2 regions of the Bradyrhizobium pachyrhizi genome follow, and region 2 is predicted to be linked to the other one. Evidence: predicted binding sites of a transcription regulator. Region 2 holds the regulator's gene; the other holds the start of a gene.
What was found. The regulator PhoB, encoded in region 2, activates phosphate uptake and scavenging genes when phosphate is short. The targets are predictions, from matches to a motif close to TGTCATNNANCTGTCAT.

Region 1: a site for PhoB is predicted at 4,824-4,840, ahead of QA639_RS19740 (RNA degradosome polyphosphate kinase). Genes of this name have one in related genera too.

The regions. Positions count from the first base shown of each region.
Region 1 is NZ_CP121667.1:4,297,247-4,304,401, reverse strand. Features, by position in the region: gene rnd (ribonuclease D) at 1-956, shown strand, start outside; gene QA639_RS19765 (cold-shock protein) at 1,311-1,514, shown strand; gene purN (phosphoribosylglycinamide formyltransferase) at 1,592-2,242, opposite strand; gene purM (phosphoribosylformylglycinamidine cyclo-ligase) at 2,239-3,312, opposite strand; gene QA639_RS19750 (CDP-alcohol phosphatidyltransferase family protein) at 3,473-4,015, shown strand; gene QA639_RS19745 (P-loop NTPase family protein) at 4,104-4,781, shown strand; gene QA639_RS19740 (RNA degradosome polyphosphate kinase) at 4,914-7,118, shown strand; gene ppx (exopolyphosphatase) at 7,131-7,155, shown strand, end outside.
Region 2 is NZ_CP121667.1:965,640-972,794, forward strand. Features, by position in the region: gene pstC (phosphate ABC transporter permease subunit PstC) at 1-58, shown strand, start outside; gene pstA (phosphate ABC transporter permease PstA) at 63-908, shown strand; gene pstB (phosphate ABC transporter ATP-binding protein PstB) at 905-1,723, shown strand; gene phoU (phosphate signaling complex protein PhoU) at 1,830-2,546, shown strand; gene phoB (phosphate regulon transcriptional regulator PhoB) at 2,676-3,386, shown strand; gene QA639_RS04360 (GcrA family cell cycle regulator) at 3,616-4,128, opposite strand; gene QA639_RS04365 (aspartate aminotransferase family protein) at 4,615-5,823, shown strand; gene argF (ornithine carbamoyltransferase) at 5,823-6,749, shown strand; gene QA639_RS04375 (Hsp33 family molecular chaperone) at 6,946-7,155, shown strand, end outside.

The DNA of each region.
Region 1 (7,155 bases), 3.3 Mb from region 2:
TCTTCGACCTGATGTCGAACGAGGCCGTGCTCAAGGTATTCCACGCCGCGCGGCAGGACATCGAAATCGTCTGGCACCTCTCCGGCACGATCCCGCATCCGATCTTCGATACCCAGGTCGCCGCCATGGTGCTCGGCTATGGCGACAGCATCGCCTATGACCAGCTCGTCGACCGCGTCACCGGCCACCGCCCCGACAAGACCCATCGCTTCACCGACTGGTCGCGCCGCCCGCTGACCGACGAGCAGCTCCACTACGCCGTCTCCGACGTGACCCATCTGCGCGAAGTGTTCGCAGCCCTCGATGCCGATCTGAAGAAGCGCGACCGCAGTGATTGGGTCAGCGAGGAGATGGAGGTCCTGACCTCGCCGAAGACCTACGACTTCCATCCGGAGCGCGCCTGGGAGCGGCTCAAGACCCGCGTGCGCAAGCCGCGCGAGCTCGCGGTGCTGATCGAGGTCGCGGCCTGGCGCGAGCAGGAGGCGCAGAGCCGCGACGTGCCGCGTTCGCGCGTGCTCAAGGACGATGCGGTCGGCGATATCGCCACCCATGCGCCGACCTCGCTCGAGAAGCTCGGCAATCTGCGCTCGCTGCCGAAGGGCTTTGAGCGCTCGAAATGGGGCGCCGACATCATTGCCGCCGTGCAGCGCGGGCTCGCCCGCGACCAGGCGACGCTGCCCAAGCTGGAAAAGCCGAGAAACAATTCCAACGGTGCGGCGACCGTCGAACTGTTGAAGGTGCTGCTGCGCATGACGTCGGAGCGGCACGGCGTCGCCAGCAAGGTGATCGCCACCGTCGACGACCTCGAGCAGATCGCGGCCAGCGATCAGGCCGAGGTCGGCGCCCTGCACGGCTGGCGCCGCGAACTGTTCGGCGAGGCGGCACTCAAGCTCAAGCATGGCCAGCTCGCGCTCGCGATCGACAAGGGCCGCGTGGTGCGGGTGGACCGGAGTTAGCGCGTTCGCCTGGTGCGCGCCGGGTTCCGCCGGCAGTCGGCCAGTGGCCGAACGCGTTACCCCGGAGTTCGACCGGCACAGGCTGAGGTTGCGTCACGCAAAACCACCGCGCTTGCTAAGGCGCAATTTTCGTGTTGCAATCCCTTCACAATCGGATTGCGGCCGTTCGACTGTGCGTTTCGCGACGTTGATATCCAAGGCTTCGATGTACAGGCTTCGAGAGGCGAAACTTCGGACTTGAAGACTTTGGATCTGACGACCCGGAAAGTGAACAGACAGCGCAAAATCCGCTTGTGGCGTGGCACGTGGAAAACGTGGCCGCGTCTTTTTTATGTCTAAACTGGGAGAGAGACGATGCCGAAGGGTACCGTCAAATGGTTCAACCCGACCAAAGGTTACGGGTTCATCAAGCCAGCCGTCGGCGACAAGGACGTGTTCGTCCACATCTCGGCGGTCGAGCGCGCGGGCCTCAGCACATTGAACGAGAACCAGTCCGTCGAGTACGAGCTGGTGGAGAACCGCGGCAAGGCGTCGGCAGAGAACCTCAAGGTTCACTGAACGCCGCTGCCAGCGGAATTCATCCTGATGCCTCCCCCGGCCGCATCACCCCGGGGGATGTCTCCTGCAACCGCGCGCTAAGGCGCCGGCGCGATCAGCGTATCGTCGGTTGCGCCGCTGCCCACGGTCTTGCAGAGATCGCCTTCGAGCTTGAGCCGGCCGCTTGCCAGCAGCCGCAGCGCCTCCGGATAGATGCGATGCTCGATGGTGATCACGCGCGCGGCGAGCGTCTCGGCGGTGTCGTCGTCAGCGACCGTGACCGCGCCCTGCATCACGATCGGTCCGGCGTCGGTCTCCGGGATCACGAAATGCACCGTCGCTCCGGACAGCTTGACCCCGGCACGCAACGCCTGGCCGTGCGGATCGAGGCCCGGAAAACAGGGCAGCAGCGAGGGATGGATGTTGAGCATCCGCCCGTACCAGTGTCGCACGAACTCGGCGGTGAACAGCCGCATGAAGCCGCCGAGGCAGATCAGCTCGACCTGCCTGTCATCGAGCGCGCGCTGCAGCACGGCCTCGAAGCCGGCGCGGTCCTTGCCGAACGGCTTGCTCTCGATGACGATGGTCGCAATGCCGCTCGCGGCCGCCTTCTCGAGCCCGGCAGCATCGGCGCGGTTCGAGATCACGGCGACGATCTCAGCTGGGAAATCCGCAGCCTTCGCAGCCTCGATCAGCGCGGCCATGTTGGAGCCGCGGCCGGAGATCAGGATGGCGACGCGGCGCTTCATCGCGAGAGATCGAGATGACCGTTATAGACCACGCGATGCTCACCCTTGGCCTCGATCACCTCGCCGAGCAGCGTCGCGGTCTCGCCGCCGGCGGTGAACGCCTCGGTCACGGCGTCGACCGCATCAGCCTTGACGATCGCGATCATGCCGATGCCGCAGTTGAAGGTGCGCAGCAGCTCGAGCTCGGCGATGCCGCCCTGCTCGGCCAGCCATTTGAACACCGGCAGCACCGGCAGCCGCGCCAGATCGATGCCGACGCCGAGATGCTTCGGCAAGACGCGCGGAATGTTGTCGGTGAAGCCGCCGCCGGTGATGTGGGCGAGGCCCTTCACCGCGCCGGTGTCACGGATCGCGCTCAGGCAGGATTTCACATAGAGCCTGGTCGGCGTCAGCAGCGCCGCGCCAAGCGTCATCACCGGCGCGAACGGTGCCGGCGCGTCATAGGCAACGCCGGACTGCTCGACGATCTTGCGCACCAGCGAATAGCCGTTGGAGTGCACGCCGGAGGAAGCCAGCCCAATCACGGCATCGCCCGCCGCGATATCCGCGGTCGGCAGCAGCGTGCCGCGCTCGGCCGCGCCGACCGCGAAGCCGCCGAGGTCGTAATCGCCATCCTTGTAGAGGCCGGGCATCTCGGCGGTTTCGCCGCCGATCAGCGCGCAGCCGGATTCCCGGCAGCCCTCGGCGATGCCAGCGACGATCTGCGCGGTGGCCTCCGGATGGAGCTTGCCGCAGGCGAAATAGTCGAGGAAGAACAGCGGTTCCGCGCCCTGGACGACGAGGTCGTTGACCGACATCGCGACCAGATCGATGCCGATGCCGCCATGAATGCCGGTCTCGATCGCGATCTTCAGCTTGGTGCCGACGCCATCGGTCGCGGCCACCAGGACCGGATCCTTGAAGCCGGCGGCCTTGAGGTCGAACAGCCCGCCGAAACCGCCGATCTCGGCGTCCGCGCCAGGCCGCGCGGTGGCCCGCACCATCGGCTTGATCAGATCGACCAATCGATTGCCGGCGTCGATATCGACACCCGAATCCGCGTAAGTGAGCCCGTTTTTGCGCTCGGTCATGCCCAATTCCAGATGATCAGGGGCTGGTTACGAGGAATTCCGCCCCCGCGCAATGGCTCGCGGCGCTGCTGCCGCGATACTATGTAGATAACACAAGGCCACTGCGCAAAAGGGCCGGATATCGAGTAAAATCAGGCTCCTAGCCGGGAAGCGACCCAAGTTGAGCATTCCGAACATCATCACCCTCGGCCGCATCATCCTGGTGCCGGTGATCGTCTGGGCCATCGTGTCCAGCCAGATGGAGATCGCGTTCGCCATCTTCGTGATCGCCGGCGTCTCGGACGCGGTCGACGGTTTCCTCGCCAAGCGCTTCAACATGACGAGCGAACTCGGCGCCCTGCTCGATCCGCTCGCCGACAAGGCGCTCCTGGTGTCGATCTATGTCGCGCTCGGAATCTGGGGCGCGGTACCGCGCTGGATCGTGATTCTCGTGGTGTCGCGCGACATCATGATCGTCTCCGCCGTGATCGTGTCATGGCTGTTCGACAAGCCGGTCGAGATGAAGCCGCTGATGGTGTCGAAGCTGAACACGGTGGCGCAGGTCGCGTTCGCGGCACTGGTGCTGGCCTCGCTCGGCTTCGGCTTTCAGCCGCACCCTTACGACCTGATCCTGATGGGCTTGGTCACGATCTTTACTTTGGGTTCGGTGTCCCTCTATCTCGTGGAGTGGGTGCGGCACATGAGCACGATCGAAGCTCGGTAGGCGGGATCCGGAAAAGTGGAAGCCGGTTTTCCCGCGACAAACGCGACGCGTTTGCGCATGGCTATAATGAAGTGGTTTGGAGACTTGTGTGGCCAGTAGCGTTCAACCTCGTCAATTGGCCTTGGCCCTGCCGCACGAGGAGAAGCTGACCCGCGACGATTTCCTCGAGGGCCCTGCCAATGAGGCGGCGCTGGCGCTGATCGACGGCTGGCCGGACTGGCCGAACCGAATCATGCTGCTGGTCGGGCCTGACGGCTCCGGCAAAAGTCACCTCGCCGCGATCTGGGCCGAGAGCGCCGGCGCGCGCTCGACCGCGGCGCATGCGCTGACCGCCGACACGGTGCCGACCGCGCTTGCGACCGGTGCGCTGGTGGTCGAGGACCTGAGGCCGTCGGATTTCGACGAGCGCGCGATGTTTCATCTGATGAATCTGGCGCGCCAGGACGATGCCTACGTGCTGATCACGGCACGCGTTCCGCCGTCGGCGTTCGAGATCGAATTGCGCGACCTGCGGTCGCGGCTCCGCGCGGTGCCGACCGTGACGCTGCTGCCACCGGACGACCAGCTGTTCCGCGGCCTGATCGTCAAGTTCTGCGCCGACCGCCAGATGAGCGTGGACGAACCGCTGGTCAGCTATCTGAGCAACCGGATCGAGCGTTCCTACGTTGCCGTCCGGCAGGCGGTCGAGCTCCTGGATACCGAGGCACTCCGGCTCGGCCGTCCCGTCACGCGGGCGCTGGCGGCGGAGCTGTTGCGCGATGCCTGATCCATCCCCGCGGCTTGACGGCGCAGGCGAGCGGAACATCAATGTCATCGAAACGTCATCGCAATATCACATGGTCTCTGCGGCTCTCGGCTAGACCGCCCCGGCCCCTGCCCTGAATTGGACCAGCACTTGATGGACTCGGCACAAGCTACTGAAATCAAAGAAAAAGAGGCGGATTTTCCCGCCATTCCCGCAATCGCGTCCAGCCCCGAGCGCTTCATTAACCGGGAGCTCTCCTGGCTGCACTTCAACCGGCGGGTGCTCGAGGAATCGGTCAATCTCGGCCATCCCGTGCTGGAGCGGGTCCGCTTCCTGTCGATTTCGGCGAATAACCTCGACGAGTTCTTCATGGTCCGTGTCGCCGGCATCAAGGCGCAGGTCCGCGAGGGCATTACCGAGCGCAGCCCGGACGGCCTGCTGCCGGCCGATCAGCTCGTGATGATCAACAAGACCGTCTCGCAGCTCGCCTCCGACCAGCAGGCGATCTGGAGTGACCTGCGGGATATCCTCTCCAAGGTCGGCATCCAGCTGGTCGACGGCCGCGACGTCACCAAGCCCGAACGCAGCTGGATCGAGGATCATTTCCTTCACAACATCTTCCCGCTGCTGACCCCGCTGGCGATCGACCCGGCGCATCCGTTCCCGTTCATCCCGAATCTCGGCTTCACGGTGGCGCTGCAATTGTCGCGCATCTCCGACGGCAAGGCGATGAACGCGCTGATCCGCATGCCCGGCAAGATCGACCGCTTCATCCGCATCCCCTCCACCAAGGAAGGCGCTCCGGCGCGGCTGATCACGCTCGAGCAGGCTACCGGTCTCTTCATCGGCCGCCTGTTCCCCGGCTACACCGTCAAGGGCCAGGGCGCATTCCGCATCATCAGGGACTCCGAACTCGAAATCGAGGAAGAGGCCGAAGACCTCGTTCGCCTGTTCGAGACCGCGCTCAAGCGCCGCCGCCGCGGGTCGGTGATCCGGCTCGAGATCGAGGCCACGATGCCCGAAGAGCTGCGCATCTTCGTGCAGCACGCCTTGTCGGCCGCAGACGACGAAGTGATCCTGGTCGACGGCGTGCTGGCGATGAACGAGCTGTCGCAGCTCACCCGCCTCAATCGCCCCGACCTCGAATTCCCGCCCTACGTGCCGCGCCATCCCGAGCGGGTACGCGATCATGGCGGCGATATCTTCGCCGCCATCCGCCAGAAGGACCTCGTGGTCCATCACCCCTATGAATCCTTCGACGTCGTGGTGCAGTTCCTGCAGCAGGCGGCACGCGATCCCGACGTGGTCGCGATCAAGCAGACGCTGTATCGCACCTCGAACAACTCGCCGATCGTACGCGCGCTGGCGGAAGCCGCCGAGGCCGGCAAGTCGGTGACCGCGCTGATCGAGCTGAAGGCGCGCTTCGACGAGGAAGCCAACATCCGCTGGGCCCGCGACCTCGAACGCGCCGGCGTGCAGGTGGTCTACGGCTTCATCGAATTGAAGACGCATGCCAAGCTGTCGATGGTGGTGCGCCGCGAGGGCGGCAATCTCACGACCTATGTGCACACCGGCACCGGCAACTATCACCCGGTCACCGCGCGCATCTACACCGACCTCTCCTACTTCACCTCGGATCCGATCATCGGTCGCGACGTCGCGCGGGTCTTCAACTACATCACGGGCTATGCCGAGCCGAGCGACATCGAGAAGATGGCGGTGTCGCCGCTGACGCTACGCAAGCGGATCATCGAGCACATCCACGGCGAGATCGCCCACGTCAAGCACGGCCGCCCCGGCGCGGTCTGGATGAAGATGAACGCGCTGGTCGATCCTGATATCATCGACGCGCTGTACGAGGCCTCGCAGACCGGCGTCTCGGTCGAGCTCGTGGTGCGCGGCATCTGCTGCCTGCGGCCGGGGCTGCCGGGACTGTCGGAGAACATCCGCGTCAAATCGGTGATCGGCCGGTTCCTGGAACACGGCCGAATCTATTGCTTCGGCATGGGCCAGGGCCTGCCGAGCACAAAAGCTGCTGTGTATATCTCGTCCGCCGACATGATGCCGCGGAACCTCGACCGCCGCGTCGAGGTTCTCTGTCCGCTGCAAAATCCCACGGTGCATCAGCAGGTTCTCGAACAGATCATGGTCGCGAACCTGAAGGACACCGAGCAAAGCTGGCAATTGTTGCCGGACGGGTCGTCAACGCGTATGAAGGCCGCGAAAGGCGAAGAGCCCTTCAATCTGCATGACTACTTCATGACAAATCCGAGTCTGTCCGGCCGTGGTAAGTCTCTCAAGGAATCTTCACCGCGCCGTCTCACGCGTCGCAACGAGCGTCAGCAGCCATCGTCTTAAGGGGGGCTTACGGTGAAGCGGCCGCGGAAGCGCGCTT
Region 2 (7,155 bases):
CGTGCTCGCCGGCGCGCGGCTGATGCTGATGCGGCTTGAAAAGAAGGCGGGGAAGTAACGCCATGAACCCGATCTACAAATCCCGCCGCCGCAGCGACATCGTCATCCGCGCACTCTGCGTCGGCGCCGCGCTGTTCGGCGTCACCTGGCTGGCCCTGATCCTGATCACGCTGCTCTATAACGGCCTTGCCGGCCTCAGCGTGCAGCTGTTCACCCAGAACACGCCGCCGCCCGGCTCGACCGAAGGCGGCCTGCTCAACGCCATTGTCGGCTCGGTCATCATGACCGTGATCGGCGTCGGCATCGGCGCGCCGCTTGGCCTGTTCGCCGGTACCTACCTCGCCGAATACGGCAAGCACGACAAGCTGACCTCGGTGATCCGCTTCATCAACGACATCCTGCTCAGCGCGCCGTCGATCATCATCGGCCTGTTCATCTATGGTGCGGTGGTGGTGCCGATGCGCGGCTTCTCGGCGATCGCAGGCAGCCTCGCGCTCGCGGTGATCGTGATCCCGGTCGTGCTGCGCACCACCGAGGACATGCTGCTCTTGGTGCCCAATCCGCTGCGCGAGGCCGCCTCCGCGCTCGGCCTGCCGCGTTCGTTGGTGATCAAGCGGATCGCTTATCGCGCGGCGCGATCGGGTCTGATCACCGGCGTGCTGCTGGCGACCGCCCGCGTCGCCGGCGAGACCGCGCCGCTGCTGTTCACCGCGCTGTCGAACCAGTTCTTCAGCCTGGATCTGACCAAGACGATGGCCAACCTGCCGGTGACCATCAACAATTTCGTGCAGAGCCCCTACGCCTACTGGAAAGAGCTGGCGTGGAGCGGTGCGCTGCTCATCACATTCACCGTGCTCGCGTTGAATATCGGCGCGCGTATCCTTGGTGCCGAAAGGGCCGCAAAATGACCGAGCTTTCTGTCTCCACGACTGCCGCGGGCCACGTTCCCCAGGTTCCGCTGCCGGAAGCGCCGCCGAAAGTCACGGTGCGCAACCTCAACTTCTATTACGGCGAGCACCACGCGCTGAAGAACATCAACCTGACGCTCGGCACCAACCGCGTCACGGCGTTCATCGGCCCGTCCGGCTGCGGCAAGTCGACCCTGCTGCGCATCTTCAACCGGATGTACGACCTGTATCCGGGCCAGCGCGCGGTCGGCCAGCTGATGCTGGACCAGACCAACATTCTCGACCCCAAGCTCGACCTCAACTTGCTGCGCGCGCGGGTCGGCATGGTGTTCCAGAAGCCGACGCCGTTCCCGATGACGATCTACGAGAACATCGCCTTCGGCATCCGCCTCTACGAGAAGATCTCGAAGTCCGAGATGGACGACCGGGTCGAGAAGGCGCTGCGCGGCGGCGCGCTGTGGAACGAGGTCAAGGACAAGCTGAACGCCTCCGGCCTGTCGCTCTCCGGCGGCCAGCAGCAGCGGCTGTGCATCGCGCGCACCGTGGCGGTGCGTCCCGAGGTGATCCTGTTCGACGAGCCGTGCTCGGCGCTCGACCCGATCTCGACCGCCAAGGTCGAGGAACTGATCCAGGAGCTCTCCGAGGACTACACGATCGCGATCGTCACCCACAACATGCAGCAGGCGGCGCGCGTCTCCGACAAGACCGCCTTCATGTATCTCGGCGAGCTGATCGAGTTCGACGACACCAACAAGATCTTCACCTCACCGAGCGATCGGCGCACCCAGGACTACATCACCGGCCGGTTCGGTTGACCGGCGCATGATCCGGAAAAGTGGCAACCGGTTTTCCGATCAGGTCATGCTAAAATTCAGGACACGAAACCATGATCCCCGGGACCATGGTTGAGGGAGACAAGCGATGGCTTCTGAACATACCGCCAAGGCATTCGACAGCGACCTGCAGGAGTTGACCCGCCTGGTCGCCGAGATGGGCGGCCTGGTCGAACGGATGATTACCGAGTCGGTCGACGCGCTGATCCGTCGCGACGTCGCGCTCGGCAAGCGCGTGGTCGCCGCCGACATCGAGATCGACAATCTGCAGCGCAACATCGAAGAGCGCGCGGTGCTGACGATCGCGCGCCGCCAGCCGATGGCGATCGACCTGCGTGAGATCGTCAGCGCGATGCGCGTCGCCACCGACCTCGAGCGGATCGGCGACCTCGCCAAGAACATGGGCAAGCGCGTCGCGGCGCTGGAGAGCGATTTCCAGCCGCTGAAGCTGATCCGCGGCCTCGAGCACATGACCGACCTCGTGCTGTCGCAGGTCAAGTCGGTGCTCGACGCCTATGCCGCGCACGACCTGCCGGCGGCGATGAACGTCTGGAAGGGCGACGAGGAGGTCGATGCGATCTGCACCTCGCTGTTCCGCGAACTGCTCACCTACATGATGGAAGATCCGCGCAACATCTCGTTCTGCATCCATCTGATGTTCTGCGCCAAGAACATCGAGCGGATCGGCGATCACGCCACCAATATCGCCGAGACCGTATTCTACATGATCGAGGGCCAGCAGATCACCGACAAGCGCCCGAAGGGCGACATGACCACTTTTGCCACCACGGTGCCGGGCAGCTGAGGCTTGATCGGCAAGCGCGGAACCGGATTGTCCTTCGACAACTCGTTTCCGCGGGGACTATGCTCAAGGAAGTAAGCGTTTCGGTTTGCGTCTGGGCAACGGATCACCACAGAGAAAGAACTTAAACCGATGAGCGCACGCATTCTGGTAGTCGAAGACGAGGAAGCGCTGACGACGCTGTTGCGCTACAATCTCGATGCGGAAGGCTACGATGTCGAGACGGTCGGGCGCGGCGACGATGCCGACACCCGCCTGAAGGAGCGCGTTCCCGACCTCGTGGTGCTGGACTGGATGCTGCCGGGCCTGTCCGGCATCGAGCTGTGCCGCCGCCTGCGGGCGCGGCCCGAGACCAAGCAACTTCCGATCATCATGCTGACCGCGCGCGGCGAGGAAAGCGAGCGCGTACGCGGGCTTGCCACCGGCGCCGACGATTACATCGTCAAGCCGTTCTCGGTGCCGGAGCTGCTGGCGCGGGTGAAGGGCCTCTTGCGCCGCGCCAGCCCGGAGCGGCTTGCGACCGTGTTGACCTACGGCGACATCGAGCTCGACCGCGAGAAGCGCCGCGTGGCGCGCTCGGGCCGTCCGATCGATCTCGGGCCGACCGAGTATCGCCTGCTCGAATTCTTCCTCGAGCATCCCGGCCGCGTCTTCAGCCGCGAGCAACTGCTCGACAGCGTCTGGGGCCGCGACATCTACATCGATGAGCGCACCGTCGACGTGCATATCGGCCGTCTGCGTAAGCTCCTCAATCCCGGCCGCGAGCAGGACCCGATCCGCACCGTGCGCGGCGCCGGCTACGCGCTCGATGACCGCTTTGCCAAGGCCGAGCCGCAGCCGTAACGGCCAAGCGGCATTCATAAACCGCAACACGGCGAAAGCCGGGATCAATAGCCACCAATGGGCGTTGTTAGAAAGCCGTCTGGCCGCTTGCCGATTGCGCCGGCCGCGGCGTATGGGTCCCGGCATGCGCCGGGACGACGCTGGTGATATAGCCGGGCTGCGTCACACAAAAAAATCCCCGCTTTCGCGGGGATTTGTTTTTGAGGTCTTCCGACGTTTTCCCGAGTGCTCACTTGATCTGCGGTTTCGCCGACGGCCGGCGGCGATCGGCGGCGGGCTGGTAGGCGACGCGCGAGTGATGCGCGCAATAGGGCAGGCCGGCGAGCGCCTTGCCGCCGCAGAAGAAGAATTCCGGGCTCGAGGGATCGCCGACCGGCCAATGACAGGTGGCCTCGTTCAGCTCGAGCAGCGAGAGCCGCTGGCTCATTGGCACCACATTGTCGTAGGAGATCGGATCGGGCTCCATTTCGACCTCGAAGGCGTGCGCCAGCGCGGTGTTGCCGCGCGAGACCGGTCGCGCCACCCGCATCATGTGCTGGGCGGGGCGAGCCTTGCGCTGCCGCGGCGCGGCCGTGGAGGGCGCCTTGGCGCGGCCGGAGAGGCCGAGCCGATGCACTTTGCCGATCACGGCGTTTCGCGTCACATTGCCAAGTTCCGCCGCGATCTGGCTGGCCGACAGGCCGGACTCCCAGAGCTTCTTCAGCTGCTCGACGCGATCGTCGGACCAGGTCAATACAGTCATCGCATTCTTCCCTTCGCGTAGCGCCGGCCAATCGTTGGAGCGGCGCTGCGAGCCAATCTGGACAAATATCCCTGCGGCCAGAATCCCTTAGCCCTCGCCGGGCACGGTGTTGCGCCCGAACGTTTACGCGAGACACGAAGGCTACTTAGAGGGTCCAGTACCGCCGCACGAGATGTCGTACCCGACAGGCCAAACGCTACAATATGGCGTGACTCAGGCGCAAGAGTCCGCGGCCGTGCGTCCACATGTTCCCACACAGTTAAGCATTTCGATGAGGCTTTTCCACCGCACCGGAATGCTCCGGATTGCGCTCGTTTCGCATTGCAGGAAGGCCACTTCGTGGCGATTGACACTTACTGACCGCAGCATAGAATGCCCGCCACGTGCCGCCCGCAAAGGCGGCCGTTTTGTTTTCCGAAGCTGGCCGTTGCTGCGCTGGCGTCAAGGCGCGCGGCAATTGTCGGCTTCAAACCGTCAGTGATCGCCATGACCAACGCTGCCACGTCGCATCTGCTCCCCGTCTTCGCCAGGGTCGATCTCGGCTTCGAGCGCGGTGAGGGCGCCTGGCTGATCGCAACCAACGGCGACCGCTATCTCGATTTCACCTCGGGCGTCGCGGTCAACGCGCTCGGGCATGCGCATCCGCATCTGGTCAAGGCGCTGCAGGAGCAGGCGACCAAACTCTGGCACATGTCGAACCTGTTCAAGAGCCCGGACGGCGAGGCGCTTGCCGCGCGGCTGTGCGAGCAGAGCTTTGCCGACTTCGTGTTCTTCTGCAATTCCGGCGCGGAAGCGATGGAGGGCGTGATCAAGCTGGTCCGCCACTATCACTTCTCCAAGGGCCACGGCGAGCGCTACCGCATCATCACCTTCGAGGGCGCCTTCCACGGCCGCACGCTGGGCACGCTGGCGGCGACCGGCTCGGCGAAATATCTCGAGGGCTTCGGGCCGCCGATGGACGGCTTCGACCAGGTGCCGCATGGCGACATCGAGGCGGTGAAGAAGGCGATCGGTCCGCACACCGCCGGCATCCTGATCGAGCCGGTGCAGGGCGAGGGCGGCGTGCGCTCGGCGCCGCAGGCGTTCTTCAAGGCGCTGCGCGCGCTCTGCGACGAGCACGGCCTGCTGCTTGCCTTCGACGAGGTGCAGACCGGCATGGGCCGCACCGGCGAGCTGTTCGCCTACAAGCGCACGGGCGTCACGCCGGATGTGATGTCGCTGGCCAAGGCGCTCGGCGGCGGTTTCCCGATCGGCGCGGTGCTGGCTACCGCGCAGGCCGCGGCCGGCATGGCGCCCGGCTCGCACGGCTCGACCTTCGGCGGCAATCCGCTCGCGGTCGCCGCCGCCAATGCCGTGCTCGACGTCATGCTGAAACCGGGCTTCTTCGAGCATGTGCAGAAGATGTCGCTGCTGCTCAAGCAGAAGCTCGCCTCCGTCGTCGACCGCTATCCCGGCGTGCTGTCGGAGGCGCGCGGCGAGGGGCTGTTGATCGGCGTCAAGGCCGTGGTGCCGTCGGGCGACCTGATCGCCGCCCTGCGCAACGAGAAGCTGCTCACCGTCGGCGCCGGCGACAATGTGGTGCGGTTCCTGGCGCCGCTGATCGTGACCGAGGCCGAGATCGATACGTCGATCACCGCGCTCGAGCGCGCCTGCGCGACATTGTCGGCGGCGCAGCCGAAGAAGGCGGCTGGATGATGAGCAAGCCGGTCCGTCACTTCCTCGACATCAACGAGCTGCCGCTCGGCGAGCTGCGCAACATGCTGTCCGCCGGAGCCGCCATGAAGGCGAAGCTGAAGGCGCATGAGAAGGGCAGGAAGCCGCTCGAAGGCAAGACGCTGGCGATGATCTTCGAGCGCCCGTCGACCCGCACAAGGGTGTCGTTCGACGTCGGCATGCGCCAGCTCGGCGGTGAATCCATCATGCTGACCGGCGCCGAGATGCAGCTCGGCCGCGGCGAGACCATCGCGGACACCGCGCGCGTGCTGTCGCGCTATGTCGATGCGATCATGATCCGCATCCTCAACCATGACGCGCTGCTCGAGCTCGCCGCCCACGCCACCGTGCCCGTGATCAACGGCCTGACCCGGCGCTCGCATCCCTGTCAGGTGATGGCCGACCTCATGACCTATGAGGAAAATCGCGGCTCGATCGAGGGCAAGACCGTGGCCTGGACCGGCGACGACAACAACGTGCTGGCCTCCTGGGCGCATGCCGCCGAGCGATTCAAGTTCCAGCTCAATGTCGCAACCCCGCCGGAGCTCTCGCCGAAAAAGCCGATGCGCGACTGGATCAAGGCGACCGGCGCGCCGATCGTGCTCGGCACCGATCCGGAAGCCGCCGTGCGCGGCGCCGACTGCGTCGTCACCGACACCTGGGTGTCGATGGGCGACAAGGAGGGCGAGCACCGTCACAACGTGCTGCGGCCGTATCAGGTCAATGCCAAGCTGATGTCGCTCGCCAAGCCCGACGCACTGTTCATGCACTGCCTGCCCGCGCATCGCGGCGAGGAGGTCACCGACGAGGTGATCGACGGGCCGCAATCCGTGGTGTTCGACGAGGCGGAAAACCGCCTGCATGCGCAGAAGGGCATCCTGGCCTGGTGTTTCGACGCGGTCGCGTAGCGCCCATTCAATGCTGTCGTCCCGGCGAAGGCCGGGACCCATAACCACCGATGTAAATTTTGCGAAAGCTGGAGCCCCAGCTGAATGCAGCAACTCACATCGGCGGTTATGGGTCCCTGCTCTCGCAGGGACGACGGATAGATCCGTTCTGCTGAACCCCTTTCGTTTTGCGGTCCGAGACCCCAGATAGAGCGCCATGGTTTCACAATCCCCCGACATCAAAATCACGCCCGAGGCGCCGGTTCGCGCGCCCTCAGCGGTTCCTGTCGACGATGCCGTGCTGGCCTTCGAGGTCGGCGCGCTGGATCTGCGTGGCCGGTTGACCCGGCTCGGACCCGCGCTCGACGAGATCCTGCACAAGCACGATTATCCGCCCGCGGTCGGCAAGCTGCTCGGTGAGGCGATC